4 regions of the Solibacillus sp. FSL H8-0523 genome follow, and region 4 is predicted to be linked to each of the others. Evidence: riboswitches for the same ligand, from Rfam matches in the RefSeq annotation. Region 4 holds a riboswitch; each other region holds the start of a gene.
The links. A riboswitch is a leader RNA that binds a small molecule or an ion and turns the genes downstream of it on or off. The one in region 4 is predicted to bind cobalamin.

Region 1 (7,434 bases), 1.1 Mb from region 4:
CCACCACCAACTGATGGTGAACCAACGTCTTCCCCTAAATCCGTTGTGTAAACCCAATTTACGACATCATCCTTTTCCAACACATATTGATTAGCTGAAACAGAAGGATACGCGCCGTTTACACTATACATCCAACCACTTAATTTACCGCGGTCAAATTCATTGATACCTGCAATGCCCACTACATACATACCCATCGATGTTTCTCGGGCATTTAGTGCAATGTTTTTTGCTTGTGTCACACGTTTTAATAAATCAAACGCGGTTTCATCGGCATTGATGTCAAATTGTTCACTTGGCAGTACTACTTCTGATGATGAAATAGCAATTGACATCGTTACTTTATCTGTAGTCGGTGTTGGTGCTGGCTGCTCAGGTGAAGTTGTGCCCCCGCCTGTATTTTCTCCTGGCTCTGTTGGCGTTGGTGCTTGTGTACCTTCATTTAATGTTGAGAATGTTGATTTATTGTTCAATGCATCGAATAAAGCAACATACACTTGTTCAACTGCCATTAAGCTAGATTTATTTTGGCTAGATAAGAATCGTACGCCACCATCTTCAAAAATATAATTTTCTACTAAATGTCCGACGATATTAATGTGTTTCCCATCTTTTACATAAGTCCATTTTTCAGAAAATACATCTTCGCCAGCTGATGCAAGTCCTGAAATCATTGCGGCCATTGTGTTGGCATTATTCGTAAAGCCTTTTTCTTGATAGTTTTTGTGTAAAGCGGCAACTGCTTTGTCGATAGCTGCTTTTACTTCAGGCTGGTCTTTATATGGTGCTAAGGCGAATAGTGCCCAGCCTGTGATGTCAATACCACCAGACCAAAAGCCTGTCGTGCTATTTTGTAAATTTAAAATCGCTTTTATATGCTGTTGGCGATCATAGTCCGCTTTTACTAAATCAAGTGCAATCAATGCTAATGGTTCACTATAAATTGTTGCCATTAAATGCGTTGCTTCGTTTTGACCTGCTAGTAAATCGGCAACTTGGTTACGGCCCTTTAAGTTAGTTGGGTCTAAACCTAATGCAGTTGCTGCAATAATAGAGCCTAATTTTTGGTCAGCTGTTTTTAATGGCTCTTCTAAATTCGTTTTCCAAAACGTTCCTTCAGCTGTTGGTGCCGTTGTCCATGGATAATTCGTTACATTCACACCTGCTGCTTTTAATGCTGCTAACATCCAAAAGCCGCTACTTGATTCGTTCACACGTTTTGATACTAATTCGTTGTTTGTTGTTAAATATTGATTTCCTAATGCTAATGCATCTTGTGCTAATTTACGATTGTCCTGACTTACTTCTAAAACCTCTAAAGTTTTGTATGTGCGTAAGATACGTGGGAAGGATTCTAATACTTTGTCTTTTCCACTTGCATCTTTAATCGTACCTGGTAAATCTTTTGTAAAGCGAAGTTCAAATGTACCTGGAACGACGTCTTCAGCTGGAATAACTGCTTTTCCGTAAACGACTGTTTCATCATCAATCGTCTCTTCATGCTTGACCGTTTTGTACACTTTGCCGTTGTACTCAATCGATACATCCTCTAAGGCAACTGCATGAGGACCCGATTTTTTTTCGAACATGTAATCGATTGTATTATAGTTACCTGTCACTTTAATCGTCACATCTTGCCCAGCTTGTACCGTTTGTGACATTTCGATAATCGGATTAAACGTAATGACGTCCACTGTGTCTGCACCAGAATACATATATGTGACGCCATTATAATCATAATTTTCTCTTACAGAAAATGAGTTGATGAATTCCCAAACAATTTCATCACCGTCTTTTAATACATAACCATTTCCATAGACATCCGGATAGACGCCATTTACTTTGTACATCCAGCCACTACCATCACCAAGCGCTCGTTCGCCATCATTGTTAATCGATTTGAAATAGCCTGTAGAAGTGCTGTAATCTGTTGGAATCTTATTTGCTTCTAATACTTGTAAGGTCGCACCTGCTGCCGTAACTTCTCCGTCACCATGAGCCACAAAGTTTTTTACGTTTAATGTTGTATCTTTAATACCCTCAACACGAACATTTACTGTTACCGTTACAGCATTCAGTGTTTTAAAAGTATTTTCTTTTTCAATTAGCTCATTACTATTTGTAACAAGTGCTTGTTGCTCTGCTGTTAGTGCATCAAATGCTGCACGTGCTGCTTTTAAAGCCAGCTTGTTTGTTTCACTCAGTTCTTCAATTGTAGGTAATGCCTCGATTAATCGAACAGTTTCTGCTACGGCATCTTTCACTTCAATTGTTACTTCTGCTTGTTGCGCACTTGTTAATGTAGGCGCTAGCGCTTTAATTGTGTACGTACCTGGGTTTGCTTGAATTTTAAGTGTCACTTTTTCATTGCTGTATCTGATAACACTTTGTAAGGTTACTTCTGCTGGTACTTCCCAGTTTTCTAAAGCGGTAACCAGCTCTCTAGCTGAAAAATGATCACCAACTAAATTTAGTGTTACTGCTTGCTGTCCGTTGCTCTCAGTTGTTACAGCCGATAATACAGGATATTTGCTGTAATACACCTTTAGCACATCATTTGCTGCTAATGGATAAGCGCCTAAGCCTACAGATGGTGCTTGTCCATTCACCGTATACATCCAGCCATCCCAGCCATTAAACTTACCTGCAGCTAAGCCCTCAATGGATTTAATGTATGGACCATAGTCGCCATCAAGTACTTCATAAGCAATTTTAGCGTTGTCTAGTACTTGCTTCACTGCATCGATTGCCTTAGTACCCTCTGCTATGTTCGTTGTTGTTGATTCGACTATTTTTTTATCAAGTCCGTCAATTTCAACTTGTACTGCCAGTAAATTCTCTGTTTGCTCAGCAGTTGTATTGAGTTCTTCTGCATTTGCTATCGTCGCTGTTGCTGGTGTTAGCAACGTCAGCATTAGCACTGCGGTTAAAGCGATATTCAACCACTTTTTCCAAAATCCCACTTGAAAATCCCCCTAAAAAATTTTTATGAATAAGTTGCGATTAACCCATACAACAAAAAAACCATTTCTCGAAGTTGAGAAATGGCGGAAAACAGAAAAAAAGATATACACATACCTGTTCATCTATTTGCCGTACATTCTCCTTATTCCGAAGAGAGTTAATACGATCAGACAAAGGTAGGTCTCCTGGCTCGTGTATCCTGTGCAAGCCTTCCCATCTAATTGAGGCATTTTTCCTCGTTCGACAGTGGCATCATTTGCACATTCTTTCACACTTACAGTTGCGGAAACAGCTTCGGTATTGCACCGAATTCCCTATTAAGCTCAATTTCGAGCACCTTAATCCTGCAATTCATATTCATTTACGTAACAGTGTAACATAAAAATATTTCTGTACTAGGAAAATATTAAAATTCTAGACGAATTATTGTTTTACTAGCATTTATTTGTATTTTCAATTAATATTACCGCTGTTTTTTTCTCTGATACTTGGTGTAGTTAACTAACATTACACGAGGTCGTTATGGGCTCTTTTTATCTTGTCTTGAAATATAGTCACCAAACACCTTATTCGGAGACAAAATAAAAATACGTTCAGGACGCAACGTATCGCGGAATTTGTATAAAAAGTAAGCGATTCTGTGCAGCGCCACCGCGGTTTTACCAGATCCAGCAACCCCTTGAATAACCAATGTATGCGCTGCTTCATGACGCACAATTTGGTTTTGCTCGCGCTGAATCGATGTAACAATGGTTTTCATTTTTTCCGTGGACTGCTTGTTTAAGGTTTGCTGCAATACTTCATCTTGAATCGTCAGTGAGCTTTCCAGTGCGTACTGCAATTGTCCGCTTTCAATTTTAATCTGGCGCTTGCCCGTTATTTCTCCGTCAAAACGCTTGTCCATCGCCTCATAATAAGCCTCGCCCAACTCAAATTCGTAATACATATTACAAACCGGTGCGCGCCAATCATAGATCAGTGTCGTCCCGTCTGGCTCACGGAACCCAAAACGCCCAACGTAAAAGCGCTCTGCTTCGCCATCACCTACGTACTGAAAATCAAAATTTCCAAAGTACGGTGAATCGATTAACTTTTTCACCTGTTCGCGCTCCATCACTTGACGAAAGCCCTGTTTATCAATCATGCTAAGCGTTTGCTGGTAATCGTAAACTTCAAATTTATCGAGCTCGGCCTTGTAATCGATCATATATTCTTGTAAATCCTTATAGTTTGCGTCTTTTTCGGTAATATTAGCGGTTAAACGCTCATATACCGCGCGTAAACTGGTAATTGTATGGGTTAAATAGCTTTGTTCGTTCATGTCGTTACCTCCTAAAAATAGTAGTGTAACAAATGAAATCTGGCTGGTGTATAAGTGGAGGGTTAGTGATTTTGCACGTACGTCTCATTTCATCTTCAGAAATTCTTAAGATTTATACTCAGTGAAACTTAAGGTTTACCTATTAAACTTAAATCAAAGGAGCATACATATGAAAAAACTTATCCTAGCAATCATTCTAGCCATCATTGGCTATCAATTTTTATTCAATAAGGAAACTGCAGCACCTGACTTACCACAGCAAATTTCGCTCGAGCAGCATACGATTTCAAACGGGGACTTAATCTTAGTTAACCGCGATATTAAGCTACAGCAAGATCCGACGAATTTAGCGCAAATTCCAACTGACATTGGCGCTAACGTGATCGTCGATTCAAAGTTTTTATTAGAAAAGCAAGCTATCCAGCCACTAAAAGCACTATTTGAAGCAGCCGCAAATGATGGGATGGAGCATTTTATCATCAACAGCGCATATCGCAGCGGAAAATTACAGCAACAGTTATACGAGGAAAACGGCGCTGCCTACGCCCTGCCTTCTGGTTATAGCGAGCACCAAACCGGGCTTTCACTCGATATCGGGTCAACGGCTGGAAAAATGGAAAACGTAGATGAGGGCAAATGGCTCGAGCAAAACGCACACCATTTTGGCTTTATATTGCGCTACCCGAAAAACAAAGTTGAGGTTACCGACATCAACTATGAGCCGTGGCATTTCCGCTATGTTGGGCTACCACACAGTGTGATCATGCACGAAAAGGACCTTGTACTTGAGGAATATATTACTTTTCTAAAAAAAGACCCATCTTATACAACAAAAGTTAATGGTACAACTTATTTTGTACAATATACGGATAGTCGTACTAAGGTAAACATCCCAAATACCACGAACTTCAACGTATCTGGGGAGAATGAAAGTGGCTATATTATTACTTCTATCATTGAATAACAAAAGCGTATTTGCGCCATTTAAGCCCCGAAAAACATTGGAGAGCCCGACGCAAAAGTAAACGCTTCACCACTTCTGCAGGATCGATCGAAATGTCCGAGGAGCTGGCGCGAATGCCTAGACAATAACAAAAGCTCCGAGCAGCACAAGTAAATGCCGCGCGGAGCTTATTTTTTTAGTTACCTTCTATTACTAGTTGCTGATTACGTTCTGTAAATTTCTCATTATGAGACGATACCATCGCATAACTATTCGCATCCGGCTCAATATATTTTTTCGCACTGTTTACCGCAAGTACAGCATCGTTAAACGTCCCAACAAGTAAATACACCTTATCTGCATAAGCAACAATATCTCCTACCGCATATACACCGGGTGTTGTCGTTTTACATTGTCCTTCACTTTCAAACTGCTTATGCTCATTGCGCTTTGGTACAATCCCCTCTGCAAAATCCAGTGACACTTCACGGTTGTAGCCGTGGCAAATAATAATCTCATCGACCTCTAACTTCTTTGCAACCGCACCTTCCCGAATAATTACATGTTCAATGGCTGTTTTGCTATCGTTTGAAATAAGCGACTGAATTTCTGTGTTTAGCATAATATCAACGTTATACTCTTTTAGCTTTTTCACCTGCGCTTCATGGGCCTTTAATTCCTCACTGCGATAAATAACCGTCACCTTGTTCGCAATTGGAAGTAGCTCTACTGCCCAGTCAATCGCACCATTCCCACCACCTGAAATGAGTACGTCCTTGCCTTTAAATCGATCAATCCCATTAATCGTGTAATGTAAATTCGTCATTTCATACTTTTCCGCGCCCTCAATTTCAAGCTTGATTGGTTCAAAAATACCGCCACCAATAGCGATAATGACCGATTTCGAGTAATGCTTGTCGCCGTTGTCAGTCGTGATCACAAATACACCGTCTTGCTTTTCAATGTGCTGCACTTTTGAATTCAAACAAACGGTTGGCTCAAATGTCATCGCCTGCTCGATTAATTGACCGATAAATTTTTCAGCAACAATTGGTGGCTGGCCGCCAACATCCCAGAGCATCTTCTCTAAGAAAATATTCACCTTGCCACCTAAATACGGATGGAATTCAAGTATTTTTGTTTTCATATCACGCATCCCCGCATAAAATGCACTATATAAACCGGCAGGACCCCCGCCGACAATCGTTACATCATATAAATTCATTAATAACACTCCATTACAGTCGATTTTTTTACGTACAAATTACTTTATCAATGTAACTCCACCATTAGTTGATAGTGATAATCTTTATCATTAAGATAGCGTTATTGCTAGAAGTTGTCAATAATCACCTGCATATTTTTACGTTGACACATAAAAATAGTATTGACTTTGGAAAAAATAGGAGTATTATTTGTTTAGCGGTGATAATGAGAATCTTTATCACTTAATAAAACTATGCGAGGTAAAACAATATGAAAAAATCATTATTCATGCTAGTAGTCGCTTGCTTTATGGCAATCGCATTAGCAGCTTGCTCAGATTCATCTGATGACAAAGCAACAGACAACACAAAAAAAGATGACACAGTATCAACTGAATCATCTGATCAACAATATCCAATTACAATCAAGCACGCTTTCGGTGAAACAGTGATCACTGAAAAACCAGAACGCGTGGCAACAATTGCCTGGGCAAACCATGACGTAGCAATTGCTCTAGGTACTGTACCTGTAGGTTTTTCTGCAGCCAATTACGGCATGCAAGATGATAGCGGCATGCTTCCTTGGACAGCTGAAGCGTTAAAACAATTAGGTGAAGAAAACCCGAACATCTATCAAGATACAGACGGTTTAGACTTTGAAGCAATCGCGGATTCAACACCAGATGTCATTTTAGCGGCTTACTCAGGCATTACACAAGAAGAGTACGACACATTAAGTCAAATCGCACCAGTTATCGCGTACAAGGATGTTCCGTGGGTAACTTCATGGCGTGATCAAGTAACATTAAACGCAGCTGGTATGGGCATGGAAGCTGAAGGCGCACAATTAATCGCGGATACTGAACAACTAATTGCCGACAAAGCAGATGAATATGCAGCAATCAAAGGTAAAAAAGCCGCATTCGGTATGTTCACTGTAACAGACCTTTCGAAATTTTATGTCTATACACCTGGTGACCCACGCGGTGAGTTCTTAACAG
Region 2 (7,434 bases), 2.1 Mb from region 4:
TCTTCTTTAGTTGAAATTCCGAGTTATTCTACAGGTTTCAAATTGAATGGCTGGCTCTTACTCATTCCAGCGACGTATCTAGGAATTGCGCAAGCCGCACGTGATTATGCCGTCAAATTTGCGACAGAGCATTCACCAAATAGTATTCAAGGAACCATTGCAGATTTACCAAACGTACAAACGTTAATCGGCGAAATGGATTTGGCTCTGACAAATGCCCGCTTTACGATTTATGGTGTAGCGGAGCTTTATAAAGATCCAAAGAAAAAATCAACCATTATTAATGAAGTCAATATTGCCAAACATGTTGTAACAAATATGGCCATTGAAGTCGTGGATAAAGCGATGCGCTTAGTTGGCGCAAAAAGTTTACAACGTTCCAATCCATTACAGCGCTATTATCGCGATGTGCGTGCAGGGCTACATAACCCGCCGATGGACGACATTACCATTAAGCGCTTAGCAGAAACAGCGATTCAAAATCAATTACAAAAGAAAGAGGTAATCGTATGAAATTCAAACAAATTTTAAAGTTAGCGACAATTGGAATCACGGCTTCAGCGTTATTGGCAGCATGTGGGGATGAGCCACAATCAGGCGCAGCCGCACCAACAAGTAAAGACGGGGTAACGGTTGTGAAGGTCGCGTATGACCAAGCAAGTAAACCGATGACGTATTTAGATGAAAATGGGAACGCAACAGGCTATGACGTAGAAGTGATGAAGTTAGTAGACGAAGCATTACCTGAATATGAGTTTGACTATGTAGGCACGACAAGTGATGACTTATTAATCGGTGTGGAGCAGGGCAAATATCATGCAGGTGTAAAAAATGCATTCTGGACAGAAGAACGTACACAAAAGTACATTTTCCCACAAGAATTTTTAGGGTTAAGTAGTGCTGGTTTAGTACTGAAAAAAGAAAATGAACACATTAAAAACTTAAGTGATTTTGCATCGGCAGGCTATACATTAGCACCAATTGCGGCAAACAATGCGCAGTATACAGTGATTGCAGAATACAACGAAGCCAATCCAGATAATCAAGTGAAATTAAAAGCAGGTGAAGATTTCACCGTAGATGTGGTGCAATGGGTAAATGAAGGGCGCGTAGATGGTGGGGTTCAAATAGAAGGTGCATTTACAGGGCAAGTGTTAACAGAAGGCGGCCCTTACCATAACTTAAAGGATGAAGTCGTTTATAACGAATTTGCGGTGATTAAAACATGGCCGCTATTTAATAAAAAACAGCAAGAATTTGCAGATGCTTACGATAAAGCAATCGAAGAAATTAAGAACACAGATGCTTTACGCGAGTTAAGTAAAGAATTTTACGGTAAAGACTTATTTGAAGTATTAGATTCAGTAAATCGCTAAACGGCCGGAGCTGCTTAAGTACTTTTCTTAAGTAGCTTTTTTAAAAGATAAGAAACTATAAAATTTTCAGTATTGCAACAGTGTCGGGGCTAAAAGGGCACTTTAGCGCTTTTCTTATATAAAAGGGTGGGGAACGGATGGAAAAGTATTTTGATGTGTCGTACATTTGGTCGGCATTGCCGGATTTATTGCCGTATTTATGGGTTACATTATATATCGCCGCTTTTTCGGTCATAGGTGGCTCGTTATTAGGTTTCGTACTCGCAGCAGCAAAGTTAAGCAATAATCAATTGTTACGTGCTTTAGCAAATGGCTATACGACGATTATCCGTTGTACGCCATCGATTGTCTTACTGTTTTTAGTGTATTACGGAATTCCAGCCTTTTCAGAAGGACTATTCGGCATTTACCTACAAAACGTTTCAACGGGTGTATTCGTTGTTGTTACCTTCAGCTTACAATTTGCTGCGATGATGTCAGAAGTGATTCGTTCCTCGTATTTAGCAATCGATCGTGGACAATTTGAAGCGGCGGTAAGTGTTGGGTTGACCCCGTTTCAAGCGTATCGCCGTATTATTTTCCCGCAGGCACTTGTGGTAGCACTGCCGAACTTTGGCAATGGCTTAATTTCGGTGCTTCAAGAAGGGGCACTTGCATACACAATTGGCTTTATTGATGTGGTTGGTAAGGCGAATTTAATCATTGCGAACAATTACGGCACACATACACTCGAAATTTATCTCGCATTAGCCGTGATTTATTGGGTCATCTCGATTTCAATTGAAAAGAGTTTTAGTCTACTAGAAAAAGCATTTACTAAAGGAAAGCAACCAATTAAAACGACGTAGGAGGTGCGCACGATGGACATGATTAACTGGCAGTTTTTATTTAATACATTTTTTGTGGCATTAAGTGGCGTGCCGATTGCGTTGCTCGTAACGGTTGTTTCACTTTTCATTGCGGTTCCACTAGGCTTTTTATTAGCACTGGCACGTGTCTATGAGATACCAGTCATTAATTTCTTTGCCAAAATTTACATTTCATTTGTCCGCGGCACACCAGTGATTATTCAAATTTTTATTTTATATGCAACGATTCCATTACTATTAAATGGCCTGTTTGAAAAATATAACATCGATTATCCGATCTATGATGTGAATCCGCTCTGGTATGCGTTTATTATTTTCTCATTTAACACAGCGGCAGTTTTAATCGAAGTATTTCGTTCGGCACTGCAAACAGTTCCAAAAGGGCAAATTGAAGCAGCACAATCGGTTGGTTTAACGACAGCGCAAGCGTATCGCCGCATCATTATTCCGCAAGCCCTTGTATCAGCCATGCCAAATCTTTGTACCGCGACCATTAATTTAATCAAAGCAACGTCACTTGGGTATGCGATTTCGTTACAGGAAATCACGTTAAAAGCAAAGGTAGAAGCAAACTTCGGTTATAACTATTTAGAGGCGTATATTGATATTTTTCTTGTCTATTTAATTGTATGTATGACCGTAGAGTATTTATTTAAATGGTCTGAAAAACGCTTAAGTCGTTACAAATTGGCTACGGTATAAGGAGGATAAACCATGTTAGATATTCAAAATGTGCATAAAACATTTGGTAAAAACGAAATATTAAAGGGCGTTAATTTAACGATTGCAAAAGGCGATGTTGTGGTAGTCCTGGGTCCAAGTGGGTCAGGGAAAACGACGCTTCTACGCTGCATTAACTTTTTAGAGCGCGCGGATGAAGGAACGGCGAATTTTGACGACATTGAAGTCGATTTACACAAGGCGTCGAAAAAGGACATTTTAGCAATCCGCAAAAAAACAGCATTCGTTTTTCAAAATTACAACTTATTTAATAATAAAACCGCACTTGAAAATGTCGCGGAAGGACTCATCATTGGGCGTGGTATGAAAAAAGAAGCAGCCTATACCATTTCTAAACAAGCGCTGGATAAAGTAGGCCTAACGGAAAAATATGATTCGTACCCAAGTCAATTATCGGGTGGCCAGCAACAGCGAGTAGGCATTGCGCGCGCAGTCGCATTAAATCCAGACATCATCTTATTTGATGAACCGACATCCGCGCTAGATCCAGAGCTCGTTGGAGAAGTGCTTGGAGTGATGAAGGATATTGCGAAGGAAGGCACGACAATGCTCGTTGTCACACATGAAATGTCCTTTGCAAAAGACGTAGCAAATCGCGTCATCTTCATGGATGGTGGAAATGTCATCGAAGAAGGTTCGCCACATGAAATTTTTGTACAGCCAAAAGAAGAACGCACGAAGCAGTTTTTACGCCGCGTAATACCAGACGATTATACGTACCATATTTGATCGATTTGGTAGAATTATCTGAAAATTTAATCGTACCTGCATACAAAAATGCTTTTTTCCGCTATAATAAAAGATATCAATTTCATATGGATTGTAAAGGTTCTTATTTCACAAGTAAGAAGTAAAAGGGAAATCGGTTCAAATCCGATGCGGTCCCGCCACTGTAAATGCGAGTTTTTAGCATAAAGCCACTGTTCACACGGGAAGGCGCTACAAAACGTTTCAGCATAAGCCAGGAGACCTGCCTTTATAATGCCCAACGAGTAACCTACGAGGATAGGATGTGGCGGATAAATTCTTTTTACATTGAATGTTATTTGCATGCACAAAGCTTCCTTCTCTCTATGAGTGGGAGGCTTTTTCTTTTGTGAAATAATAACTAAAAAGAGCCTATGAAACAAGAAGCATCAGGTTTTTATAATCTAAGGAGGCAATTTCAACATGAAAAAATGGCAGGTACTTTCTTCAGCAGCATTATTAACGTTAACATTAGCAGCATGCGGTGCGGAGGAAGAAGCAGCAGACAAATCGACAGCAACAAATAGCGCAGAAACGACAGAAACAGCGCAATTTCCACTTACACAAACAGACGCACTAGGCAAAGAGATTACAATCGAAAAAGCACCAGAGCGTATTATTTCACTCATTCCATCAAATACAGAAATTTTATTTGGCTTAGGCATAGATGAGCAAATTATTGCGGTAAATGATAACGACAATTATCCAGAAGCAGCACTTGCGAAAGAAAAAGTCGGTGGCATGGAGTTTAACCTAGAGCAAATCATCGCCCTACAGCCAGACTTAGTATTAGCGCATGAATCTAACTTATATAGTTTTAACGAAGAAGCGATTGCTCAGCTTGAAGCGATTGGTATTACGGTATTTGTCGTAAAAGATGCCAAAACATTTGAAGAAACGTATACAACGATTGAAAAAATTGGCCAGATGACAAATAAAGTACAACAAGCAGCCGATATGATCACTTCGATTAAAACGGGCATCGATGAAATTGAGGTCAAAGTGGCGGACCTGGAAGAAAAATCAGTATTTATTGTCGTGGGGACAGCACCAGATCTTTATGCAGCAGGTCAGGAAACATTTATTAATGAAATGCTTGAAGTGTTAGACGTAGAAAATGCGGTACCAGAACTAGGATGGCCAATGTACAGCACAGAGCAATTCGTAGCAAGTAACCCGGATGCAATTTTAGTGACCTATGAAAGCGACATCGAAGCGATTCAAACAAATGACGCGTATTCCGAAATGGATGCGGTGAAAAATGACCAAGTGAAGCTAGTTGACGGAGATACGACAAGTCGTCAAGGCCCACGTATTGTGGAAGGTATTGAATCATTAGCGGAAGCCATTTATCCAGAGGCATTTAATGAGTAAAAAATATTCAATCGCGTATATAGCGTCGATTGGATTGCTTTTAAGTAGCATATGGATTGGCATTTCGTTTGGCTCGGTTCATATTCCACTGTCTACATTATGGGATCAAACAACAGACCCCGTCGCCTATAGTATTTTATGGAAAATTCGGATGCCGCGCGTCGTTCTCGCAGCACTGATTGGCGCATCTCTCGCCATTGCGGGGGCTGCGTTCCAAGGGCTACTGAAAAACCCATTAGCCGACCCGTATACACTCGGCGTCTCTTCAGGAGCTTCGGTAGGGGCGGTCATGACGATCTTTTTAGGTATTTCCTTACCAGTACTCGGTGCTTTTACGTTACCCGTTTTTAGTATGCTCGGTGCAGCAATTACAATGGTTGTTGTATTAGCATTTGCAAGACTCGTCGACCGTACAATGAAAATGGAAACACTTATTTTAACGGGGATTATTTTCAGCTCGTTTTTAGGTGCGTGTATTTCATTAATGGTCGCATTAACGGGCGAGCAGCTACGCGAAATTATCGGCTGGCTGCTTGGCAGTGTATCAATGCGCGGATGGCCATATGTGCGCATGGTGTTACCGTTTATGATCATCGGTGCTGTGATTATTTGGTTAAATCGCCGTGAGTTAAACGCCATGATTTACGGGGAAGAACGTGCACAGTATTTAGGGGTAAACGTGAAGCGCAGTAAATATATGATTTTAGCAGGTGGCTCCATTTTAACCGGCGCTGCAGTGGCGGCATCCGGAACAATTGGCTTTGTCGGCTTAGTCATTCCACATATGATTCGCATTTTAATCGGTGCTGATCATCGTCATTTACTGAGTTTGTCGTTTTTAAATGGCGCGAGCTTACTCGTTATTTGTGATTTAGTGTCGCGTACGATTATTGCACCTATCGAATTGCCGATTGGTGTCATCACGTCCTTTATTGGCGCACCAGTATTTGCGTATATTTTCTTTAAGCAACGTAGAAAGGGTGTCGCATAATGTTACAAGTAAACGGCTTAAGTGGTGGCTATAACGGCAAAAGCATTGTGAAAAACGTGACGTTCCACGTGAAAAAAGGTCGAATTTTGGGAATACTAGGTCCAAACGGTAGCGGTAAATCGACATTATTAAAAATGATTAGCGGAATACTTCATCCGACTGCTGGAGAAGTATTGATTGAACAACAACCGATCAAAAGTTATGATATGAAGCAACTCGCGAAAAAGATGGCCGTACTGCCGCAGTTAAATGCCAGTACATTTTCAAATCGTGTATATGATGCGGTTTCACTCGGTCGTTATCCACATCAAACGGGCTTTTTCTCAAGCTGGTCAGAGCATGATGAACAGATGGTGCAGCAGGCGATGGACAGCACGGGGGTTTCGCAGTATAAAGAGCATTATTTAGAATTTTTATCAGGCGGGGAACAGCAGCGTGTATTTATCGCACAAGCACTCGCGCAAAATTCTGAGCTACTGCTGTTAGACGAACCGACCAATCACCTAGACATCGCGCATCAAAAACAAATTTTAGATATGATACGCTTACAAGTGGAGCAGAATGGGTTAACGGTTGTGTCGATTTTCCATGATATTAACTTAGCCTCCCTGTACTGTGATGAGCTGCTGTTACTGGAAGATGGTGAGGTACGTGCATATGGTTACCCGCATGAGGTCATTATGCAGGAGCAAATTGCCAATGTGTACAAGGCGCGTATTGCGACGTATCCGCACCCTGAATTACCAAAGCCGCAAATTACGATGTTACCGACAAATGAATTAGAGCGTAACGAAACACAGATCGACATAGCCAATTTTACGATGACAACAGATTATGTACAGTACAAGGCCGAAGCACCATTGAAAGCTATTTCGTCTGCGGTGCATAATGCAGGTATTGGCTGGTACGACACGTTTTTAAATCGTTCGATTGCGCCAGATTATGATATTTATAGCGTGAAAGAGGAAACGTACGATTTTTTAGTGAACAACAACTTTGCACCAACGAGTACCGTTGTCATGATGACCGCGGTTGCCACGAAATGTGCTGCCATTCAAACCTTTACACATGCTGAACTTGAAATTGTGATTATGGTCACAGCAGGGGTTGGAAACGGTGTTGACGTGACGAAAACGTATTTACGTGATGAACAACCACATGTCGGCACAATTAATACCTGGGTTTTCATTAATGGAAAGCTGACAGATGAAGCATTTATCCAAGCAATGATTACTGCTACAGAAGCCAAAACAAAGGCATTAGCTGATCAACAGGTGACGGATGCCTTTACCGGCACGATTGCGACAAGCACGGCAACAGACAGCTTGCTTATTGC
Region 3 (7,434 bases), 1.4 Mb from region 4:
TGGTAAAATACTGCCGTTTAATGCCGGTGTAATGACTTTACCTGCAATTTTAAAGAAGATGTTCATGCTGCCTACTTCTTCAACGTATTTATTTTCTTTCCCATCTAACCATAATGTTTGCGAGTATCCTTGCTGTGCAGCAATTTCAGCACCCTTTAAACTAGATGCATAGTTGCCGGCTGTTTTTGCTTCACCCGTACCACCAATTACGGCACGTACATAATGCTGCTCTACTAAAATTTTCACCGGGTTAATGCCCTCTTTATAGTAAGAGCCAACTGGTGACATAATGATCATAAATTTATAGTGTTTCGCTGGGTTTACCCCTAAGTATGGTTCTGTTGCGATAATGAATGGACGAATATATAGTGAAGTACCTGGTGCAGTCGGAACCCACTCACGGTCAACACGAAGTAATTCCTTTAAAGCATTTAATGCTAGCTCTTCATCGATTGCTGGAATACATAAGCGCTCGTTTGAAGCATTTAGACGCTTGAAGTTACGATCTGGGCGGAATAATTGTACGTCGCCGTCTTCTGTCATATATGCCTTTAAACCTTCAAATACTGCTTGTCCGTAGTGGAATACCATCGCAGCTGGGCTCAGTTCAATTGGTGCATACGCCGTAATCGTCGGATTAATCCAGCCTTGGCCTTCTACATAATCCATGACAAACATGTGGTCCGTAAATACATGACCAAAGCCTAGTTGATCGGCAGGTGTTTTTTGTTTTTTAGTTGTTGTTAATTCCGTTGTAAATTGGTACGTCGTCATTGTTCATGCTCCTTAACTGTAAATGAATTGATACAGTCTATCATACCACTTTATTTTTAGAAAATTTATAATTTTTTAATATTTAATGAAAATATTTTTAAATAGCGTGTATTTCATGAATTGGAACAGAAATATTCTGCTTAAACGTTTTGATTTGATGTGATTTCACAGCGACTAATACCGAGCACGATGGCCCTGCTGACGTATGTAAATTGATATCGCATGTATGGCCTTTCCCAACAAAGCGCTCGATTTCTTTGGCAATGCCCTTTGATCCAGTTGGCCAAATCGCTTCGATAATCCCTTCTGTTAATCCCTCGTACAGTTCATGCAGCTTCGCAATTTTTTCTGGATTGGCAATCACGTCTCCGCCAACAAGTGGTTCCCCCACAACAAAGTACGTACAGCCTTCTGTGCTACGCTGAAATTGCTTTTTGCCAATAATCGTTAACGAAACTGCTGATTGCAGCGCCTGAAAATTTGATTCACTTGAACCCATAAGTGGCGGCATCGTAAGCTTCATTTCATCAAATGCGCGCTTGAAGCCTTGCTCGTAGCTTGCCCAAACGGTATCACCTGAAAAATTGGCCATCAGTAGCTGCATTGGCACGGCTCCTGCACAAAGCTGTTCTAAAATTGCGGTGCGCGCTGTGAAATACGCGGTAATGTCATCCGGCACTTTCACCGCATCAAGCTCCTTACTTCCAATGCAGCCTGAATTATCAATCGTGATAATACAATTATTGATTTCAATTGCGTTTCTCATGCATTCACCCCAACACGATTCACAACGGTTTTTAATACCGGCATCACCACAGCTGCAATCACTAAGTTCACAATCGTTGCGACAACTAAGCCTAGTAATGAACTGAAATAAAACGCTGGTGATATTAAGAAATAAAACGGTAACGGCGATAAAACGCCATTGGCAACAACAACAAAAATCCATTTTAAGAGATTATAGCCCTTTTGATGCATCCAGGCAAAAATTGCAATAATAATAAACATTTCAATGGCAATTATTAAATGAAAGACCCCCAGTGGAAATCCAGATGTTAGGCCCGATGCAATATGCCCAATCGCCCCAGCTGCTCCTGCAAATACTGGTGGTAAAAAGACCGTGCTAATAAATGCCGGTGCTGAATCAAGTGCAGCTGTAGTAATCACACCAACTGGCACCTTCACAAAGCTCCCAATCACACAAATTGCAGCAACAAGCGCCGTTAAAATAAGTAAACGTAGTTTAGTTTTCTCCATTTGAATCTCCCTTTAAATGTTGTGGAATACCGTACCAAACACGTGTAACGGTTTTGGCATGTGCACAAAGTAATTGATATAGGCGACCACACGTATCACGCAGTTGCCGTGCATCTTTTTCAAGTGGTACGACCCCGCGACTCGTATCTGTGCAGATACAATAGACATTATTATATTTTTCGAGATGCTTAATTTGGCTGAATATTTCCTGCGCAATAATTTGCTCTGGTTCGTTTAAAAATGGTTCCAAAATTTTTTCAAACTGACTAATGATAATGCATTTACCAAGGGGTTGTAACTCGTTGCTTGGTAGCGCTCCGTCAAAATACAGAACATCAATTTTTTCGAATTTTAAGATTTCTCTTTCTACATAGGCTCGTTTTCCATTGTGAGCGCCTCCGAGTATGACGTGCATCGTGCACCTCCTCTAAAATCTGTGAGCGAATCCCACGTCAGTGTATAAATTGTTTGATGATTAGCTAGCAGTTGCTGAAATGATTTTTCCTCTAGCCCGTACTTTGCAAGTAATATCCGAATAACACCGCCATGGACTACAAACGTGTAAGATTGTTCGGCAGTGATAATTTGTCTGAATGCCGTTATTACACGGTCACAAAATGCAGTAAAACTTTCTCCGTTTGGTGGTGTTACTGTATACGGATTATCAATCCAAGCGCGGTACATCAGGTTATGCTGCAACTCCTCATACGTTTTCATTTCAAAATCCCCGAAATGTAACTCACGTAATTGCTCAGTCGCGATGAATTTCGCCTGGGGAAAATAACCGTTCGCTGTTTGCCTACAACGCACAAGGTCACTGCCATAAACTATGTCAGACTGTAAAAATGGTATCGCTTTTGCACAAGCTACGATTGGTTCATCTGTCCAGCCAATATATTTACGTTCACGATTGGCCTGCGTTTTTTCATGGCGGATTAAATGCACAGTAATACGACTAGCCATAACACAACCTCCAAACTTTCACCCAAAGCCCCAAGTAAATCGCCACTCATCCCTCCAAAATTGCGATATGACCAGTTACGGTACAGTACGACAGCGAAAAGCATAACTGCTACTAAAATAAAGAAACTATAAAGCCCTATGTACACCGCACCCACGCTTAATAATGCAAACATTACCACGCTCGTTACAATTAACTGTTTCGTCATCACTTGCCCTTTAAAATAGGCAGCTAATCCGGTTTGTTTTGACGTATTCATCGAAACAAAATACATAAGCATGCCGACACGCGCAACATACGGAACTGCGGCAATAAACACCAGCATCTCAAAACGTCCTTGCTCTAGTGCCTCATAAATAAAACCAAACTTTAGTAAGATTAGCACCACAACACCAAGCACACCAAACGCTCCTGTACGCGGGTCATCTAATACTTGCAGTCGCTTTTTCTTATCTCCGTACGAGAAAAAAGCATCGCATAGATCAATAAAACCATCTACATGTAAGCCACCTGTAAACACAATCATGCCCACAACAAGTAAGATGGCTACTAATACATACGACAGATCACTATAGCTCACAAGTAAATTCGCACAGCTACTTAAAATCGCACCAATGATTAAACCAACTAGTGGTAAACTCGCATACATCCAAGTAATTGAGCTTTTGTTCATGTCTAGTTGCTTTTTAATCGGCACGAATGAAAAAAACTGCCATGCTAATAAAAACCCTATTCCTGCATTTTTCAACTTGCTCACTCCTTACTTCCAGCGCTGTACAAGTTGAAACTGTACTTCATACGCTTCATCGCTCTGCTGTACGAGCCATTGATGCAACTCACCTAATAGTCTACGATACATATTCACTTCCTCGTAGTTTGAAGGCAGCTCATCTAGTACTTCATTGGATACAACTATAATTGTAGCACCTTGCGCTTGCCAAGCTAGTAGTTGCTTTTGTAAGGATTCAATGCAGTTATGGATTGTTTCGCTACGCGCACTGTCCCTTTCACTCCTATAAAGGACATTCGAAAGCCAAGTTGTCACACATTCAAAAAGAACAACATCCTTTGTAGATAAATGCTTCAGTTGCTTAGGGACTTCTACTTGCATTTCGGTCGTTGTCCAGTTCATTTCTTGTTCTTTTCTGTCTAGCTGATGACGCAAAATCCGTTTTTTCATTTCCTCATCAAATGCCATGCCCGTTGCAACATAATAACAGTTTTTTTCTGCCCCGATTTTTGCTGCCAGTTGCTCAGCAAACGCACTCTTACCACTACGTACACCGCCTGTAATAAAAATCAAATTAATTCCACCTTTTTAAATGGATAAAAGAACACACCCAAATTCGGGCATGCTCCTTTATTGTAACCTTATTTAAATAAATTTGGGTAGACCGCTTCGGCCATAATTTCAACGGCTTCGCCAATACGTGGCCCTGGGCGAGACATGACTTCCCCGTCTACGAGTACCACTGATTTGTCAGAAACCGCTTGAATTTGATCCCAACCCGCACGCCCTAAAATTTCATCAACTGCATTTTCCATATACGTTGCAGGAGTAATGATGACTTCTGGATTACGGGTAATCACATCTTCTTCTGTTACACTTAACCAGCTGTCTTGATCAGCAAAAAGATTTTCAACACCGGCAGCATTCATAATTTCTTGTTGAAATGTATTGTTACCTGTTGTCCAAATATCTGGAGCAGGAGATACTTCATAATACACTTTTTTCTTTGTACCTACTGTATCCGTTTTTTCTTGTACCGCTGTGATTTGTGCTTGAATACCAGCTACAATCTCTTCACCCTTTGCTTCCACACCCATCACTTCAGAAAGCTGAATAATGTCTGTATACACATCATCAAATGATGTCGCTGAAGCGATAACAAACACTTTTAAGCCTGCATCCTCTAGCTGTGTGATTTGCTCTTCATTACCACTTGTATACGCAACCACCACATCTGGGTTTAACTCTAGGATGCGTTCTGCGTTAATGGCCATTGACGTTGAAACACGTTCGATTTTTTGTGCTGCTTCAGGATATACATCAAAGTCTGTGGCACCCACAATTTGCTCACCAACACCTAGCTCGAATAAAATTTCTGTATTACTTGGCTGTAACGAGATGATTGTTTCTGGTACTTCGTTGAATGTTACTTCAATACCGCGATCATCTATTACTGTATAAGGACCAGCAGCCTTTGCTTGTTCTACCGTTTCTTGTTCTTTTGCTGTGTCATTCAATGCTTTTTCTTCGTCTGCTCCGCATGCTGCTAGCAAAAGTGCCGCAGCAACTGGGGCAACCCATTTCATTTTAGTTTTCATTGTTTGACTCCTTTTTCTTTTTCATTGGATAGGATTTTGAGATAAAAACAAGTTCTTCACAAGCGTGTAGCTTGTTCATGTACACCGCCATGACAAATAAGACGTTCGCAAGTAAGCCTAAAAAATCAAATAAAATTTCAGGAACTTCTTTTTCTTCACTCACTTTATGTAAGGCGCGGTACGATTTTTTTGCCTCACTACGGCAAATATGAAGGCGTGCGGCACTTTCTACACCTTGTGGTAATAAAAACTGCTGAATGGTCTCTTTTACTTCACTTACATAAAAATCATAGCGTTTACTTAGCCAAGCGACGTCCTCTGCTATAATCGCTAGTTTTCCTCGTACAGAGCCGTTCGCATGATAGGCAAGCGGTTGAATAACCCGTAAGTCCTCTAATACAAGTTGCCCGTGTACATCGTCTACTAATGTTGGTATCACTGCGCCAATGCGTGTAGTTAAGGAATCGGTACGAATTTCATAATCCACGCAGTTCGATTTTTCACGCATAAATGGATAGCATGAATAACGAATGTCCTTTTTCATGTGTTAACCCTCACTTCAAGTTTGTTGCTCTTTGGAGTCTTGGACAGCAAAAAAACCATCCAAGAAAATGGATGGCTTCAAAAATCAAAATAAAAAAAGTTCATTTGATAACTGGTTGCCGTACATTCTCTTTAATTCCGAAGAGGTGTGTTACGATCAGAAAAAGATTGGTCTCCTGGCTTCGCGCTTCCCTTTACTCACAAGCACCTTCCCGCTTTTGGCAGTGGCATTTTGCTTATTTTCATCTACGCTTACAGTTACGGATATAGCTTCGGATTTACACCGAATTCCCATTTATGCTACAAAGCATCTCTTTCCTGCAAAACTATTCAATTTGTAAAACTAACTTTATCATAGTTGCAAAATTATGCAAATAATTTTTAGATTCGCATAAATTACTCGTTTAAATTCATGAAATATATGTCTTTATAAGCAATTCGGGCATTTACCGTAAATTTCAAATTTATGTCCTTCAACGGCATAGCCTGGCAATTTTTCACCGAGCATTTCCATCGGACACAATGATAATTCTTTTACATTGCCACAGTCACGACAAATGAAATGATGGTGGTGGTGATCCGATTCGCAGTGCATACGGAAATTACGTTCTCCGTTTAGCTCTGTTTCTTCTAAAATATCAAGTTCAACAAATGTCGCTAAGTTACGGTAAATCGTATCGAAGCTCATCCCTGGGAAGTCTTTTTTTAGCACTTGCAATAAATCACGGGCTGTTAAATATTTTTCTGTAGCCGCAAACATCCCTAAAATCAACTCTCGTTTATCTGTTTTTTTATAGCCATTGTCTTTTAATATTTCCCACGCGCGTGTTGTATTCACTATGCTTCTTCCCCTTCCGTTCTAGTTGAAAATTTTAAAATCATTTTTTTAATAAGAATGACGACTAATAAAATAACAATCGATGTCACAACAATTGTTCCACCTGGTGCTAAGTTTAAGTAAAATGCACTCACTAAACCAATTAACACAGCAAGTTCTCCGAATACAATCGCTAAAATAATCGCTTGTTTAAAGCCGCGCGCTAAACGCATGGCAGCTGCTACCGGTAACGTCATTAAGCTCGATACTAATAAAATTCCGACAATGCGCATGCTTGCCGCGATTACGAGTGCCACAACGACCATGAATAATAAATGAATCCATTTAGCCGGTAAGCCACTTGCTTTCGCATACTCTTCATCAAATGACAACACGAATAACTCTTTGAAAAATAATACTAAGAAAATAATAACGACTACCGCAATCGCGATCACAACAAGTAAATCTTGTCTAGAAACCGCGGAAACCGAGCCAAATAAATAGCTCATTAAATCCGTATTAAAGCCACTTGCTAACGAAATTAAAATTGCACTAATCCCGATACCACCCGACATAATAATTGGAATCGCAAGTTCTTCATAGTGCTTATACAGACGACGTAAACGCTCAATTAAAATCGAGCCACTAACAGATGCCACAATCCCTAAATAGATCGGATTTAGTAGTGCGAGTGCTGCAAAGGACTGACTTAAATAAAGACTTCCGGCAATCCCGGCAAGTGTTACGTGTGACA
Region 4 (7,434 bases):
CTACGCTAACAGAGATGAAATTAGATTGCAATAATAAAAATTGGTTAATCCAAAGTGAAATGGACGAAATTTTGAGTTTTTCTAGAATATTAAGAACAATTAAAGCGCTATAATTGTATAAAATTAATTTGGAATATTCTTTTAAAAATAGCGTTTATTCTATATAAATGCATCTGTTTGTATAACAGATTACTATTCTAAAAACATTTGTTATAGAACAAAAAAGATGCTAGGATGAGAAAAACTAATTGATGCATAAAAATTTAGAATTATCTTATTTTTCAAAATGGTCATTTAGTAAATACATATATTGGGGGAAGCATTATGAACGCCATAACTTTAGTGATTGCAGCAATCTGTATTTTAGTGATTGCCTATCGTTTTTATGGAATTTTCTTTACAAAAAAGGTATTAAAAATTAATGAAGACATGCCAACACCAGCGCATGAAAATGAAGATGGTAAGGATTTCGTGCCAACGAATAGATGGATAGCGTTTGGTCATCACTTCGCGGCGATTGCAGCGGCTGGTCCACTTGTTGGTCCAATCTTAGCAGCACAATTTGGTTACTTACCAGGTTATATTTGGTTACTAGTTGGTGCAGTAATCGGGGGAGCAGTACACGATGCGGTTGTATTATTTGCTTCGATGACAAAGGGAGGTAAATCACTTTCTGAAGTAATGCGTGAAGAATTAGGACCGGTGGCAGGTTTTTGTACAGGGTTAGCGATGCTATTCATCATTACCATTACAATGGCCGGTTTATCCATGGTTATTTTAGGTGCATTAGCAGATAATCCGTGGGGTACATTTGCCGTAGCAGCAACGATTCCAATTGCGATGCTTATGGGCTTAATTAACAAATTTACGGGGAATTTAAAGTTTTCTACGATATTAGGAATCGCGCTCCTTGTTGCGGCTGTATTTTACGGACCAGCTATTCAAGGAACGTGGCTTGGAGATTTACTTACATTAGATAAAGAAACATTATCTATTATTTTACCAATTTATGCATTCTTTGCGGCTGCTTTACCAGTGTGGTTCTTACTTGCGCCGCGTGATTATTTATCAAGCTTTATGAAAATCGGTGTGTTCATTGCGTTAATTATCGGGGTGTTCCTAATTAATCCGGTTATTCAATTCCCAGCTATTATTCCTGACTTTTTAGGTGGTGGAGGTCCAATCGTTGCAGGTCCCGTGTGGCCGTTCGTATCGATCACCATTGCATGTGGTGCGATATCTGGGTTCCATGCGTTTGTAGGTTCAGGGACAACACCGAAAATGTTAGATCGTTGGGAAGATATTCGCGTCGTTGGTTTTGGCGCGATGTTAGTTGAGTGTGTCGTAGCTATTATGGCATTAATCGCAGCGACAGTTTTACATCCGGGAGACTATTTTGCTATTAACTCAACACCTGAGAAATTTGCAACGCTTGGTATGTCCGTTGTTGATTTACCAGCACTTTCAGAAGCAATCGGGATGGATTTAGAGGGGCGTACGGGTGGTGCGGTAACACTTGCTGTTGGTATGGCTTCGATTTTCTCTGGAGTGGAATGGTTTAGTCATTTAACAAGCTACTTCTATCAATTTGTCATTATGTTTGAAGCGGTATTTATTTTAACGGCAATTGATGCGGGAACGCGTACAGCACGTTATTTAATTCAAGATTTCCTAGGAAATGTTTATAAGCCACTGAAGAAAACAGACTGGTTACCGGGTACAATCGGGGCAAGTGCGCTCGCTTGTGTCATGTGGGGGTACTTACTGAATTCGGGTGATATTGCGTCGGTTTGGGCACTGTTTGGTGTGTCGAATCAGTTAATGGCGTCGATTGGTTTAGTATGTGGCGTAACATTTGTATTAAAAGTTGCAGATAAGCGCATTTACGTGTTAACGTGCTTTATTCCATTAGTGTATCTTTATGTAACGGTAAACGTTGCAGGTTACTGGATGGTTAAAAATGTGTACTGGAATGCAGCGGCAGGTGGCTACAATGTGTTAAACGGTGTGTTATCGGTAATTATGTTAACACTAGGATTAATCATTGTCATAGCATCATTCATGAAATGGCGTGAATTATGGGCACATCCACGATTTACGAATAAAGTGCAACAAGCATAAAGATAAAGCGGTGTCTGGAAAGTAATTTCCGGACGCCGCTTTTCAAAGTTTGGTCGGAGAACCCGTAACTTTTCTAGTGTCTATTCCAATCTTTAAAAATCGGATGATGTGTTGAAACTATTGGCTGGTACGTGTCATTCGGTTTTAAATATAAATAAGCTGCGTTACTGGCCTGCATGGCATCGTGTGTTGCACCGTGGATCAGCTTGAGCTTATCTTGTTCAAAACGGGCATCCCCAGCGATAAAATAGCCAGCTAACGACGTGTAACTATTATCTTTTTGTACGACGCGGCAAGGGAGCGTGAAGCTCTCTTTTGTCGTGCCAATATGACAGAAAACATGCGAGAACGGTTCGTCATTGATGCTAAAGGTACTTAAGTGATAATCAATTTGAGTGTGCTGCAAGGAACGTATTGGAATTTGAAGTGCCTGTATCGCATCCATTAAAATGGGCTGTAGCTGAATTGATTGGGATTCGATCAGTAACACGTCGACACCGCGCTTTTTTAACTGGATGGCCCAATCGATTGCCATCGGAGTGTGTCCGATAATGGCAATTTTTTCAGTGCTTTCAAAATTAGCGGGTAAAGAATAGCTAATGTGCGGGAGCGCTGCTGCTGTGATGGATTCACTTTGTAATTTTTTGTGCTGAATATAGCCCGTACCCGTTGCGTTGATGATCGTTTTTGCTTCATAAGTATTCGAAGTCGTTTGAACCGTAAAGTGCTGGTCAAAATGTACATGCCGCACACGCTCATTTAACAGAATTTGTGCCGAGCTAATATGTAATTGTCGTTCTAAATTTCGTAAGTATTCCTCGGCAGTAATCCCGTACTGTCCAGGTAGGTCATAAATCGGCATATCTAAATAATAATGTAGCCGTCCGCCTAATTTTTTATTGCCCTCTAAAAGTAAGGTGTTTAATCCACGTGATGCACAGTAAAACGCACTATACATACCAGCAGGACCGCCACCTATAATACAAACATCGTACATAAAAAACCTCCCATGTTAGTTGTAATGCAAGTGACTTGCCAATTATGTTACTAAATTTTAGACGTACCTTTTGCTAAAAATGTTCTGTATTTATAGTGCCGTAACCAAAATAAATTATCAAGAAAAAGTTTAAAAGTTGGGATGAACTTGTACAATAAATCTCGCTTGGAAACGAATATTGCTTCATTTCCCTAAAATATAATAATTTTCAGAAAAATAGATTATCAATAGAACAAGTTATGCTATAGTTAGTGTCAATTACATAACGTGTTAAGAATAGGTGCTTGTGAGAGCAAGCTGAAAAGGGAAGCATGGTGCAATTCCATCACTGTCCCGCAACTGTAATTCGGAGTTTTTTAACAAACGCCACTGGGTGACTGGGAAGGCTGTTAACAAATGTTGATGATAAGTCAGGAGACCTGCCTATTTCCTAGTACACACCAAAAGCTTACGAGGAGATAAGTGGTGTTTTGTGCGAGATACAGTGAACCTAATCGTTTGCTTATTTGTTGATGCATCAAAACTTCCACCGCTATTTCTCATGTGAAATAGTGGTTTTTTATTTGGTTATGTAAACGACAATTTGGAGGTTGATGAAAGTGAGTGTAAAAGCAGCAGTAGTTGGTTATCCGTATATTGGGGAAAATCGTGAATGGAAAAAGATTGTGGAACGTTTTTGGAAGCAGGAGCTATCAGAACGGGAATTACAACTAGAATTTGCCAACTTACGTAAAGCATCGATTAAAAAGCAAGAAGCGCTAGGATTAACACAAATAACAGTCGGGGATTTTACCTATTACGATCGTATGTTAGATTTAGCCTTTTTATTTAACATGATACCGGAACGTTATCAACATATTGAAGGAGCCAAAACTTTAACAACATATTACGCAATGGCGCGTGGTAATGATGATACGGTTGCATCAGAAATGACAAAATGGTTCAATACAAACTATCACTATATCGTACCTGAATATAACGACGCGAAATTGCAATTAAATCATAACATTTACGTTGATTGGTTAAACGAAGCAAAAGAAGTGACGGGTATCGAGCTAAAAGCAACCTTAATCGGACCGTACACATTTGCAAAATTAACAAAAGGGTACGATGAAAAACAATTAGCTAGCTTTATGATTCAGCTAGTACCTCTATATAGTACGTTAATCCAGCAGTTAGCAGAAGCTGGTGCAAGTTCTGTGCAAATAGAAGAGCCTGCATTAACACTAGAATTAACAGAAGAAGACATACGCCTAGTAGAAGAAATTTATAAGCAACTGGATGAGGCGACGACAGCGAACATAATCCTGACAACGTATTTTGAAGCGTTATCCAACTATGAACGCCTGATAAAGCTACCTGTTGCCGGTTTTGGTTTAGATTTTGTTCATGGTAAAAAGGGAAATATTCAAGCGATTCGTCACTATGGCTTCCCACAAGATAAAGTATTAGCGATTGGCTTAATTAATGGTCGTGATATTTGGCGCACGAATTTAATGGAACAGGCACAATTTGTACAAGCGATTCAGTATTATATTCCAAATAATGAAATTTGGATTCAATCGTCTTGTAGTTTACAACATTGTCCAGTTACAACGAAGGTGGAGGTTACCTTACAGCCCGTATTAAAAAATGCGCTAGCGTTTAGTGATGAAAAAATTCCGGAAATTGTACAGATTACCGAGTATATTGAAACGGGTGTATGGCCGAATCCATCAGCTGTTTCAGCGAGTATGAAGGCAATCGAGGCACTACAAACCGATGTCAGTCGCAATAATGCAAAGGTAGCAAATGAGCTCAAGCAATTAACGAATCAGGATTTCCATCGTCCATTAGCATTTGAAGAACGTTTAGCCTTGCAGCAGCGAGCATTAAATTTACCATTGTTCCCAACGACAACAATAGGTAGCTTCCCGCAGTCAAGAGAAGTAAAAGCGTGGCGCGCGGCTTGGCGTAAAGGTAATCTATCAGATGAAGCATATGAAGAAAAATTAAATGAAGAAACAACACGATGGATTCACATTCAAGAGCAATTAGGGTTAGATGTTTTAGTACATGGTGAATTCGAGCGTACAGACATGGTGGAATATTTCGGCGAAAAACTTGAAGGCTTTGCATTTACGAAAAATGCTTGGGTTGTGTCATACGGCTCTCGTTGTGTAAAACCACCAATCATCTTTGGTGATGTGGACTGGACAGCTCCGATGACTGTAAAAGAAGCAGTATTTGCACAATCGAAAACATCGAAATATGTAAAAGGAATGCTAACAGGTCCCGTGACAATTTTAAACTGGTCATTTGTCCGTGACGATATTTCACGCGCGGATGTAGCCAATCAAATTGCACTTGCCCTACGTAAAGAAGTAGCGGCGCTTGAAGATGCCGGAATTCGCATTATTCAGGTTGATGAGCCAGCTTTACGAGAAGGCTTACCACTACGTAAAGAAAACTGGGCCGATTATTTACAATGGGCGGTCAAAGCTTTCAAATTATCAACTTCAAACGTTGATAATGAAACACAAATTCACACGCATATGTGCTATTGCGAGTTCAATGATTTCATCGAACCCATTACCGCATTAAATGCCGATGTGATCTCACTGGAAACATCTCGTAGTCACGGGGAATTAATTCATTCACTACAAGACGATTCATATCCGTATGGTGTAGGTTTAGGTGTGTATGATATTCATAGTCCACGTGTACCAGAGATTGTTGAAATGACGGATATTTTAAACGATAGCTTAGCAGTTATTCCTGCACCATTATTTTGGGTAAATCCAGATTGCGGCTTAAAAACACGTCAGGAGCCAGAAACAATCGCAGCACTTAAAAACATGGTTGCTGCAGCAAAAGTATTGCGTGAAAAATTGGACGTAAAACAGTAGTATTAAAACAAATAAAAAGGTGAAGCCGCTTAACACTATGTGGCTTCACCCTTTGTTAATAATTGTTGTAATGCTTCTTTTACTGAAGCTGGTTTGCGACCAAGTAATCGTTCTAAATCCGTTGAATCATTTTCCAACTTACCTTCACGAATGCTCATTTGTGTCATCACACATACCCGCTAAGTGATCAGGTACATTACCTAATCACTCTTAACTGCTACTAAACCTAATCCCACCACGTTATAATCGGGAAAATATAGGGGTCACTTGGTTCATCGATTACCTTCCAATTCGATACTTTGACGATAGGTAATTCATAGCCATCATAACTGCCCACACTTAGAATCCCTTCGATTTCAAGCCACGTATCTTGTGTAATCGTAGCAGCCTCTTCAAATTCAGTTAGAAATCCAATGATACTCGCATCTGCTATACAATGGTTAATTAAAAATCTTGAAAGTACGAGCTGGTTACTAGTAAATTCGCCTTCCTTAAAAACAAATCCACTCATCTTAATCGTCTTGCCAGCGTAAGATTGAGGGCTATCGTTTATCTTTGTATAGTAAGAGCTAAATATATCCTCATTCATCACAATTTGTTCAGAACCTTCGAGGATAGCCGTTTTTTCTGCTAATTCTGCTTCAGTAAGATAGTTCGTGTTAAGTAACGGTGTATATTCGTCTGAATAAATATCAAGATGCTCTTTTTCTACTAGTGGCTCTGAAGATTCTAATGATTGGTCAAGTGAGGCCGGTTCCCTTTGTCCACCACTCATCTGCGTGAGTACAGAGCCTTTGTTTGCGGCAATAGAAGAATCGAGTGTAGCAGGTGGAATTGTAAATCCAGTCATGATTGGAAAGGCAATGATTGTGAAACCTAGGACTTTTGATAAATTAAAGCGATTATTGCCATGGTCATGGTTACAATTGGTTGAACACACATGATGAATCGACTTGTTCTCAAAAATTCGAAATAACTGGATGAAAAATAAAATAAAAAAGATAGCCGCCGTCAATTTACTCATAAAGCTATACTTTGGATTAATGTACTTCGAAATATCGCCTGTGATCTGTAAATTGACAAAAAACAACGTAAATAAACCTAAAAGTACGACCTTCAATACATGTTGCGCGTTCAGCTTCACCTATTCAATCCTTCCTTATATAAAGCTCGATAAATAAACACAAATAAATACAATGGATGTAATAAGAAGAAATAGCACGAAGACAAATTTCGCTTTAAATACACTCAATAACATAATCGTATTTTTCAAATCAATCATGGGTCCGTAAATAAGAAAAGCTAATATCGATGTAGAAGGAAATAAATTTTTAAAACTTGCACCAATGAAAGCATCGGCTTCTGAACACAGCGATAAAAAATACGCGAGTGCCATCATGACAATTGTCGACTGAACGAGTCCATCGC

Region 1: another riboswitch for cobalamin. It lies ahead of NSQ62_RS07010 (DUF4430 domain-containing protein); the one in region 4 lies ahead of metE (5-methyltetrahydropteroyltriglutamate--homocysteine S-methyltransferase).
Region 2: another riboswitch for cobalamin. It lies ahead of NSQ62_RS02240 (ABC transporter substrate-binding protein); the one in region 4 lies ahead of metE (5-methyltetrahydropteroyltriglutamate--homocysteine S-methyltransferase).
Region 3: another riboswitch for cobalamin. It lies ahead of NSQ62_RS05320 (hypothetical protein); the one in region 4 lies ahead of metE (5-methyltetrahydropteroyltriglutamate--homocysteine S-methyltransferase).

What each region holds. Positions count from the first base shown of each region.
Region 1 covers NZ_CP150291.1:1,464,438-1,471,871, reverse strand. Annotated here, with positions in the region: gene NSQ62_RS07010 (DUF4430 domain-containing protein) at 1-2,963, opposite strand, end outside; cobalamin riboswitch at 3,122-3,320, opposite strand; gene NSQ62_RS07005 (UvrD-helicase domain-containing protein) at 3,485-4,285, opposite strand; gene NSQ62_RS07000 (M15 family metallopeptidase) at 4,455-5,249, shown strand; gene NSQ62_RS06995 (NAD(P)/FAD-dependent oxidoreductase) at 5,425-6,453, opposite strand; gene NSQ62_RS06990 (iron-siderophore ABC transporter substrate-binding protein) at 6,705-7,434, shown strand, end outside.
Region 2 covers NZ_CP150291.1:450,753-458,186, forward strand. Annotated here, with positions in the region: gene NSQ62_RS02215 (acyl-CoA dehydrogenase family protein) at 1-513, shown strand, start outside; gene NSQ62_RS02220 (transporter substrate-binding domain-containing protein) at 510-1,376, shown strand; gene NSQ62_RS02225 (amino acid ABC transporter permease) at 1,514-2,224, shown strand; gene NSQ62_RS02230 (amino acid ABC transporter permease) at 2,237-2,947, shown strand; gene NSQ62_RS02235 (amino acid ABC transporter ATP-binding protein) at 2,960-3,715, shown strand; cobalamin riboswitch at 3,796-3,979, shown strand; gene NSQ62_RS02240 (ABC transporter substrate-binding protein) at 4,157-5,107, shown strand; gene NSQ62_RS02245 (iron ABC transporter permease) at 5,100-6,098, shown strand; gene NSQ62_RS02250 (adenosylcobinamide amidohydrolase) at 6,098-7,434, shown strand, end outside.
Region 3 covers NZ_CP150291.1:1,137,252-1,144,685, reverse strand. Annotated here, with positions in the region: gene NSQ62_RS05360 (branched-chain amino acid aminotransferase) at 1-774, opposite strand, end outside; gene NSQ62_RS05355 (hypothetical protein) at 872-1,540, opposite strand; gene NSQ62_RS05350 (ECF transporter S component) at 1,537-2,031, opposite strand; gene NSQ62_RS05345 (bifunctional adenosylcobinamide kinase/adenosylcobinamide-phosphate guanylyltransferase) at 2,018-2,446, opposite strand; gene NSQ62_RS05340 (histidine phosphatase family protein) at 2,398-2,994, opposite strand; gene cobS (adenosylcobinamide-GDP ribazoletransferase) at 2,967-3,749, opposite strand; gene NSQ62_RS05330 (bifunctional adenosylcobinamide kinase/adenosylcobinamide-phosphate guanylyltransferase) at 3,753-4,295, opposite strand; gene NSQ62_RS05325 (ABC transporter substrate-binding protein) at 4,364-5,320, opposite strand; gene NSQ62_RS05320 (hypothetical protein) at 5,310-5,864, opposite strand; cobalamin riboswitch at 6,012-6,193, opposite strand; gene NSQ62_RS05315 (Fur family transcriptional regulator) at 6,291-6,701, opposite strand; gene NSQ62_RS05310 (metal ABC transporter permease) at 6,701-7,434, opposite strand, start outside.
Region 4 covers NZ_CP150291.1:2,523,264-2,530,697, reverse strand. Annotated here, with positions in the region: gene NSQ62_RS12605 (carbon starvation protein A) at 325-2,121, shown strand; gene NSQ62_RS12600 (NAD(P)/FAD-dependent oxidoreductase) at 2,195-3,118, opposite strand; cobalamin riboswitch at 3,380-3,560, shown strand; gene metE (5-methyltetrahydropteroyltriglutamate--homocysteine S-methyltransferase) at 3,712-6,006, shown strand; gene NSQ62_RS12590 (hypothetical protein) at 6,042-6,173, opposite strand; gene NSQ62_RS12585 (TIGR03943 family protein) at 6,233-7,150, opposite strand; gene NSQ62_RS12580 (permease) at 7,166-7,434, opposite strand, start outside.